DNA from 2 places in the Paenibacillus sp. F024 genome. Region 2 is predicted to be linked to the other one. Evidence: predicted binding sites of a transcription regulator. Region 2 holds the regulator's gene; the other holds the start of a gene.
What was found. The regulator LexA, encoded in region 2, represses DNA repair genes until DNA is damaged. The targets are predictions, from matches to a motif close to CGAACATATGTTCG.
Positions count from the first base shown of each region.

Region 1 (3,421 bases), on a different contig from region 2:
CTATCTTGTCGAGACACAATTTCGTCCTTTATGTTTAGAAGTGTATAGCGCCTGATCCGCACGTACCAAAAGCGACTCCGCGGTATCGCCTTTTCTTAGAGAGGCAATACCGAAGCTTGCCGTGATCCGGAAGGAATCCAGCGTTTGCCGCTCCACCTCGCTTCGCAGCTTCTCAGCCACGACAATCGCTTCATCAATACCTCTCCCGCTCCCGGGGACAATAACCGCAAATTCCTCCCCCCCGTATCTGGCGAACACCATATGGTCCGGCAGAAGGCTTTGCATGACACCGGAGACATGCTTAAGCAGTTTATCTCCTTGCGCATGTCCATAGGTATCGTTAAAGCGTTTGAACCGGTCGATGTCCATCAGAATCAAGCTGAATATCTCTCCCTCTGTTATCGAACGTTCCAATGCCAAATCCAGTGACTCGTCAAAATACCGCCGGTTCCCGATGCCGGTTAACCCATCCAAATACACCTGCCGTCGGCTCTGTTCAAAATGATGCTTCAGCATCAGCCGCATATGCTCGATATGATCGAAAAGCTTGCCCAGCTCATCATTTTGCTTGAGCTGCGGTACAGACACCTCAAACTTTTGCTGAGCATATCCTTCTACAGCGGAGCTTAGCTCATTGATCGGACGGATGATCCGCCGCAGCTTTTGAACCACGTCAGACATTACCAAGCCTGTGACAATCGCACATACGATAATGGAAGCGAATAACGTTTTTGTGATGCTGGACGTATAAGCTGCCGATACGGCCGATTGCTTGGAGTGAATCATGCGCGAGATCTCCATGGACCGATTGCGAAAATCGTCGATGATCAATTTTCCGCCCAGCAGCTCCTCGGACGTTAATGCCTGTCCGTTTCTCCAGGCTTCCGCCTGCCGTGGTCCGTATTTTTCCTGCCAATACAGTCCGGCTTCCAATAATTGTCTAAAAGGTTCGATAAATTCAGGATATGCGGCGATATCGCCTTGCAGTTCCCTCATCGTTTCCAAATAATTCGATGACAAACTCTCGATGGACTGCAAAAACGTCACATCTCCGGTCAAGCTGTAACCCCGCTGTCCTGTTTCCTGATCGATCAACGTTTGTTGCAAAATCAGCACATTTCTCGAGATCTTCTCCAACTTCATGACTTCTTCATTCATTCGATTCAAAAAAACATTAATCAATGTCATCATAAATAGAAAAAATAGTCCCAGGACGAGCAGCATACGGGTCAAGCTTTCAATAATGTCGGAACCGAACCGATGTTTAGGAAGGAGTCTGAGCCATACATTGAACATGGAAAACTCCTCCCTTGTCGATAATGATGGTATAGTCCTATGATATGGTTTCAACGCATCTTTTTCAACAATTTTTGCTAGAAATGAATGATTTAAGGAGCCAGATACCGTAGGCGTGATCCTGCGGCGTCCCTGACACTGTACGTCAGGAGAAGCAGCTGGCGTTTGATTATTTTTTGGTCAACTGCTCTTGAGCCATTCGGATCATTTCCCGCACCATACGCCCCCCGATCTGACCTCCGATTTTTCCTGCCTCTTCCGTAGACAGGCTCCCGTTATCCGTGGGCCGTAAGGGTACGCCTAACGAACGGGCCACCTCGTATTTCACCAGATCCGGCCGGTCCCTGTTCACCGCATACCCAGCCCTCTGCATCACTTCCGCTTTAAGATTCTCCAATCCCTGTCCGGCTCCCGGAACGAGAGGCCTTCTTCCTCTTCTTCTTGTCATCTCATTATGACTCCTTTCCTTCTCAAAATCGTTTAAATATTTGACAGAATATATGTTCTTATTTATAATCAAAATATAGAACATGTGTTCTTGTTTCAGATGAAAGGATGGATGTTGCTTTGGCTTTACCAACGACTTTTGAACCGATGCAAGCCAAACAGATGCTCAATCCTGTAAAAGCTCCGTCCATGCCATTCGACTGGTCCATTAATCCCTACCGCGGCTGCCAGCACGGCTGCAGCTTTTGTTACGCACGTTCCACTCATTCCTTTTTGGGCATGAATGCGGATGATACGTTTCAGCATCATATTTTGTATAAAGATAATGCCCGCGAGGCTCTCGAAGCTCAGGTTGTCCGGATGCTCCGCTCGAAAAACGGACGGGAGAAGCTGGGTAAAGTAGCCATCGGTACGGCCACGGATCCATATCAGCCGCTCGAAGGCCGTTTGCTGCTCACCCGTCAGTGCTTGGAGGTCCTTGCGGCTTACCGGATTCCGGTCAGCATTACGACACGTTCCCCGCTCATTTTGCGTGATCTGGATATACTCCGAAAACTTACCGGCAGCTCCGTCAATATCAGTCTGAACACATTAGACAAAAATATTTGGCGTCACTTTGAACCTATGACTCCCTCGCCGCAGCGAAGACTGGAAGCAGTACGGAGCTTAAACGACGAAGGAGTGGAAACCGGCATATTCGTGGCGCCGATCCTTCCCTTCCTCACAGATAGCCCCAATTCACTGGAGCAGGTTGTTAAGCATGCATCCGGCGCGGGTGCTCAATTTATTATGGGATCGGTGCTCCGGTTGAACACGAGCGCAGTAAAGTCATGGTTTTTCGGTACGCTGCGGGAGCATTATCCTAAGCTTCTGGGACCTTTCGCACAGTTATACAGCCGTTCCGCATACGCTCCCAAGCCGTATAGAAACGAAACGCTTGACCGGCTGCATGACCTGCTTCATAAATATCATATCCCGGCATACCAGCCGTATTTGCAGCCTAACGGCAATGCACAGGCCATGGATACGAAAGCCTCCGAGCCTATCCAATTATCGTTTACATTCGATTAAATCAGCAGGCTGTAATGACAAACACCTCTTACAGCCTGGGAGGCTAGCTGTTTCTTCTTATTCGTTTAAACCAGCGGTACACGAAGAACAAAATCGCTCCCCAGAACAGAAGTCCGAGTAACGAAAAGCCGCCGTACGGCGTACCGAAACCGTATCCCGCACCGAAAAAACCGAACGGGTTCAGAATACTGCCTAATATAGCTCCGGCGGCAAAGCCGCCAAACAGACTGCCCAGGCCAGTCCCGCGGCCTGGTGCCGCTGTACCTCCTCCCGGCGGAACGGTGGTTCTGGGGTTATTTCTTACATTATCGCCCGGCGTCCTTGGAGCGGTTCCCACGCCGGGCGCCACCCCTCCCGTTCTTCCGCCTGTGTAGGAGCCTCTGCCCGATCTGTACCTGTTGGCTCCATAACTGCCGGAGTCCGTGCTCTGCCATTGTTCTTCATATGGTACAACGTTCTCCGCTTGGACCGGTTGGGCAGTAAAGAGCAGCAGTATAATGGAAGCCAGAAGAAAAAGCTTTTTCATAATACCTCCCTTGGAATATACAGATATCTAAGGTAAGTATTCTTCTGTATGACTGATGCTATTCAGCCGCTGCCTTGCGAT
Region 1 is NZ_JBVASZ010000013.1:48,404-51,824, reverse strand. Features, by position in the region: gene ACZYR9_RS14925 (diguanylate cyclase domain-containing protein) at 1-1,296, opposite strand; gene ACZYR9_RS14920 (alpha/beta-type small acid-soluble spore protein) at 1,466-1,744, opposite strand; gene ACZYR9_RS14915 (SPL family radical SAM protein) at 1,864-2,814, shown strand; gene ACZYR9_RS14910 (hypothetical protein) at 2,858-3,340, opposite strand.
Region 1: a site for LexA is predicted at 1,790-1,803, ahead of ACZYR9_RS14915 (SPL family radical SAM protein). Genes of this name have one in related genera too.

Region 2 (3,421 bases):
AGGCAGAACCTCGCGATCCATCGCACGACATACCAAACTGTATTGCGGTTGAATGGAAATAAAACGGGCATAACGATTAAAATCGCTGATGCTTAATGATTTCATCAATTGATAAGCCAAGAAATTGGAGCAGCCGATATACCTAACTTTGCCTGAGGTAACCAGATCATCCAACGTTCTCAATGTTTCTTCTATGGGTGTTATTTGATCCCAAACATGCGCTTGATACAAATCAATATAATCTGTTCCTAAACGACGAAGACTGGCTTCCACACCATCAAGAATATGCTTTCTGGATAAACCGACGTGGTTGACGTTATTGCTCGTAGGAAAACGCACCTTGGTCGCCAAAATAACATCGGAACGATGCTTCTTTATGGCTTTGCCCACGATTTCTTCTGAAGTACCGGAGACATACACATCCGCCGTATCAATAAAGTTACCTCCGCGATCCAAAAAACGATGAACCATTTCAATAGAATCTTGTTCATTTGTCGTATTTCCAAATGTCATGGTACCTAAACAAAGCTCAGAAACGGCAATCCCGCTTTTGCCTAAAACACGATACTTCATCTCTTACCCCCTACTCTTACTTCTTCTCTCGCTCATCAACAAACTTAATGTTTTCAAGATGGCCACGTAAGGAGGTTTTAAAAGAATCGATATACTTCCTTCTTAGTCCATTGCGCTCATCCAGTTCTGCCTCGGTCAGACCTTCTGATTTCGCTTTGCGGGCCAACTCGTTAATACGCTGTACGACTGCATCATGATCCGATTCGTTCATGCTGATCCTCCCGGTAATATCATTTCAAATTATACTTTGACATTACCGAATCTGATTGTCAAGAGAAGCATCCCCGGCAATACAGCACTCGTCCAATTTATTATGGAAGCAGCAGTTTTTGTCCTACTTGAAGATTGGAATTCTCGAGGTCGTTGATTCCTTTCATCTGGTGCACATATTCCCTTATATCCTGTCCTTGGTCTACATATTGGGAGGCAATGCTCCAAAGCGTGTCGCCAGATTCGACCTCTACATACGTCTGAACCTGAGGCTGCGAGGATGCCGCATGTACATCCTGGTCAAAGAAAAAACCGAACATAGTGGAGATAGCGATCACGGCACAAAATAAAAATGCACCAAAAACCAAAACACGGACATATGTTCCCTTATTATTATCATTATGTTTTCTAGGCATCACATGACGGGAATTAAAGTTATGTATAAGCTGAGTATTCTGAATCATCAACATAAACCCCCCAAACATTTGTTCTGTTCTTAATTTAACACGAACACTTGTTTGTGTCAACGTTTTTTTCTCGAACTTATGTTTGTACGAACTCCGGTTCTGTGGTATACTTCTAAGTAATGATTACCAAAATTGGAGTGATGATCGTGAGCAAAATTTCCAATCGGCAGCAGGCGATTTTAGAGTTTATCAAGAATGAAGTCAGAGAAAAAGGTTATCCGCCTTCCGTAAGAGAAATCGGAGAGGCCGTAGGATTGGCCTCCAGCTCCACCGTACACGGACATCTGGAACGATTGGAAAAGAAAGGCATGATCCGCAGAGACCCCACCAAACCGAGAGCCATAGAAATATTGGACGGAAGCTCATCGGACGGAGCATTCTCCGTATCGGTCGCCAGAGTACCGCTGATCGGACGCGTTACTGCCGGCGTACCCATTACAGCGACGGAAAACATTGAGGATTACTTCCCGCTTCCCAGCCATTATGTAAAAGATAATAATGTCTTTATGCTCAGTGTTATCGGAGAAAGTATGATCGAAGCCGGTATTCATAACGGAGATTATGTTATCGTTCGTCAGCAGCAAACGGCCAATAACGGGGATATTGTCGTCGCCATGACCGAAGACGATGAAGCGACAGTTAAAACTTTTTACAAAGAAAAGGATCATATTCGTTTGCAGCCTGAGAACCCGACCATGGATCCGTTGAGACTTAAAACCGTCAGCATCTTGGGCAAAGTCATCGGTGTATTCCGAAATATTCAATAATTCCTTCCCTTTCGCCGCCGCCCATGCCGGCCGGAAGGGATTTTTTATATCCGTGCCTCCATGAGAAAAGCTCTAACGAGTCCATTCAAGAATGAGCGACCTCGATTCAAAGGCATGTTTTCTTGCGATAAAGAAAACCGCCCGCTGCCGGAAAGCTTCCGGACAGCGGGCGGTATCATCGTCAAGCTATGAATATCTACTCTTAATACAGCGTCAAATATTGATCCCGTTCCCATTGATGAACCTGAGTACGGTAAATGTCCCACTCGATTTCTTTGAGCTCGATGAAGTGTGCGAGGGCATGATCGCCGAGCGCATCGCAAATGACATCGTTGCGCAGCAGCTCGTCCAGCGCCTGCTTCAGGTCAAGCGGAAGGCTTGGAATGCCCTGCTCTTCCCGCTCCTCTTCCGTCATGACATAAATGTTGCGGTCCGTAGGCGGAGGCAGCTGCATTTTGTGCTTAATGCCGTCCAGACCGGCCTTTAACATGACAGCCAGGGCCAGATAAGGATTCGCTGCCGGATCCGGATTCCGCACTTCAACGCGCGTGCTGATGCCGCGGGAAGCAGGAATACGAATCATCGGGCTGCGGTTGCTTGCAGACCAAGCCACATAACAAGGCGCCTCGTATCCAGGCACAAGCCGTTTGTAAGAATTAACCGTCGGATTAGTAATTGCGGCGAATGCGCGGGCATGCCGCAGAATGCCGGCCATGTATTGTCTCGCTGTCTCGCTTAAGCCCAGCTTGTCGCTTTCGTCATAGAACGCATTCTCTTTGCCGTTGAACAAGGATTGGTGACAGTGCATACCGGACCCGTTGACACCGAACAAAGGCTTCGGCATGAACGAGGCATGCAGACCATGCTGTCTTGCGATCGTTTTGACGACCAGCTTGAAGGTCTGAATTTGGTCTGCGGCTTTAATCGCATCCGCATATTTAAAATCAATTTCATGCTGACCTGGAGCCACCTCGTGGTGGGAGGCTTCGATCTCGAAACCCATTTCTTCCAGTGTAAGGACAATTTCACGACGGCAATTCTCGCCAAGGTCGGTTGGGGCCAGGTCGAAGTAGCCGCCCTGGTCGTTTAATTCCGTAGTCGGATTTCCCTTCTCGTCGGTTTTGAACAAGAAAAACTCCGGCTCCGGTCCGACGTTCATAGCGGTAAAGCCCATTTCCTCGGCTTCCTTCAATACGGATTTCAGAATGCCGCGCGGGTCTCCTGGGAATGGACGGCCATCCGGCAAATAAATGTCGCAAATTAAGCGGGCTACGCGATCTTCCGTTACCCAAGGGAATACGACCCAAGTACTCAGATCGGGGTATAAGTACATATCGGATTCTTCAATGCGCACATAACCTTCGATCGAAGATCCGTCGAACATCATTTTGTTATCGAGAGCTT
Region 2 is NZ_JBVASZ010000010.1:111,644-115,064, reverse strand. Features, by position in the region: gene ACZYR9_RS12585 (aldo/keto reductase) at 1-573, opposite strand, end outside; gene ACZYR9_RS12580 (DUF896 domain-containing protein) at 590-784, opposite strand; gene ACZYR9_RS12575 (LysM peptidoglycan-binding domain-containing protein) at 885-1,247, opposite strand; gene lexA (transcriptional repressor LexA) at 1,397-2,017, shown strand; gene glnA (type I glutamate--ammonia ligase) at 2,220-3,421, opposite strand, start outside.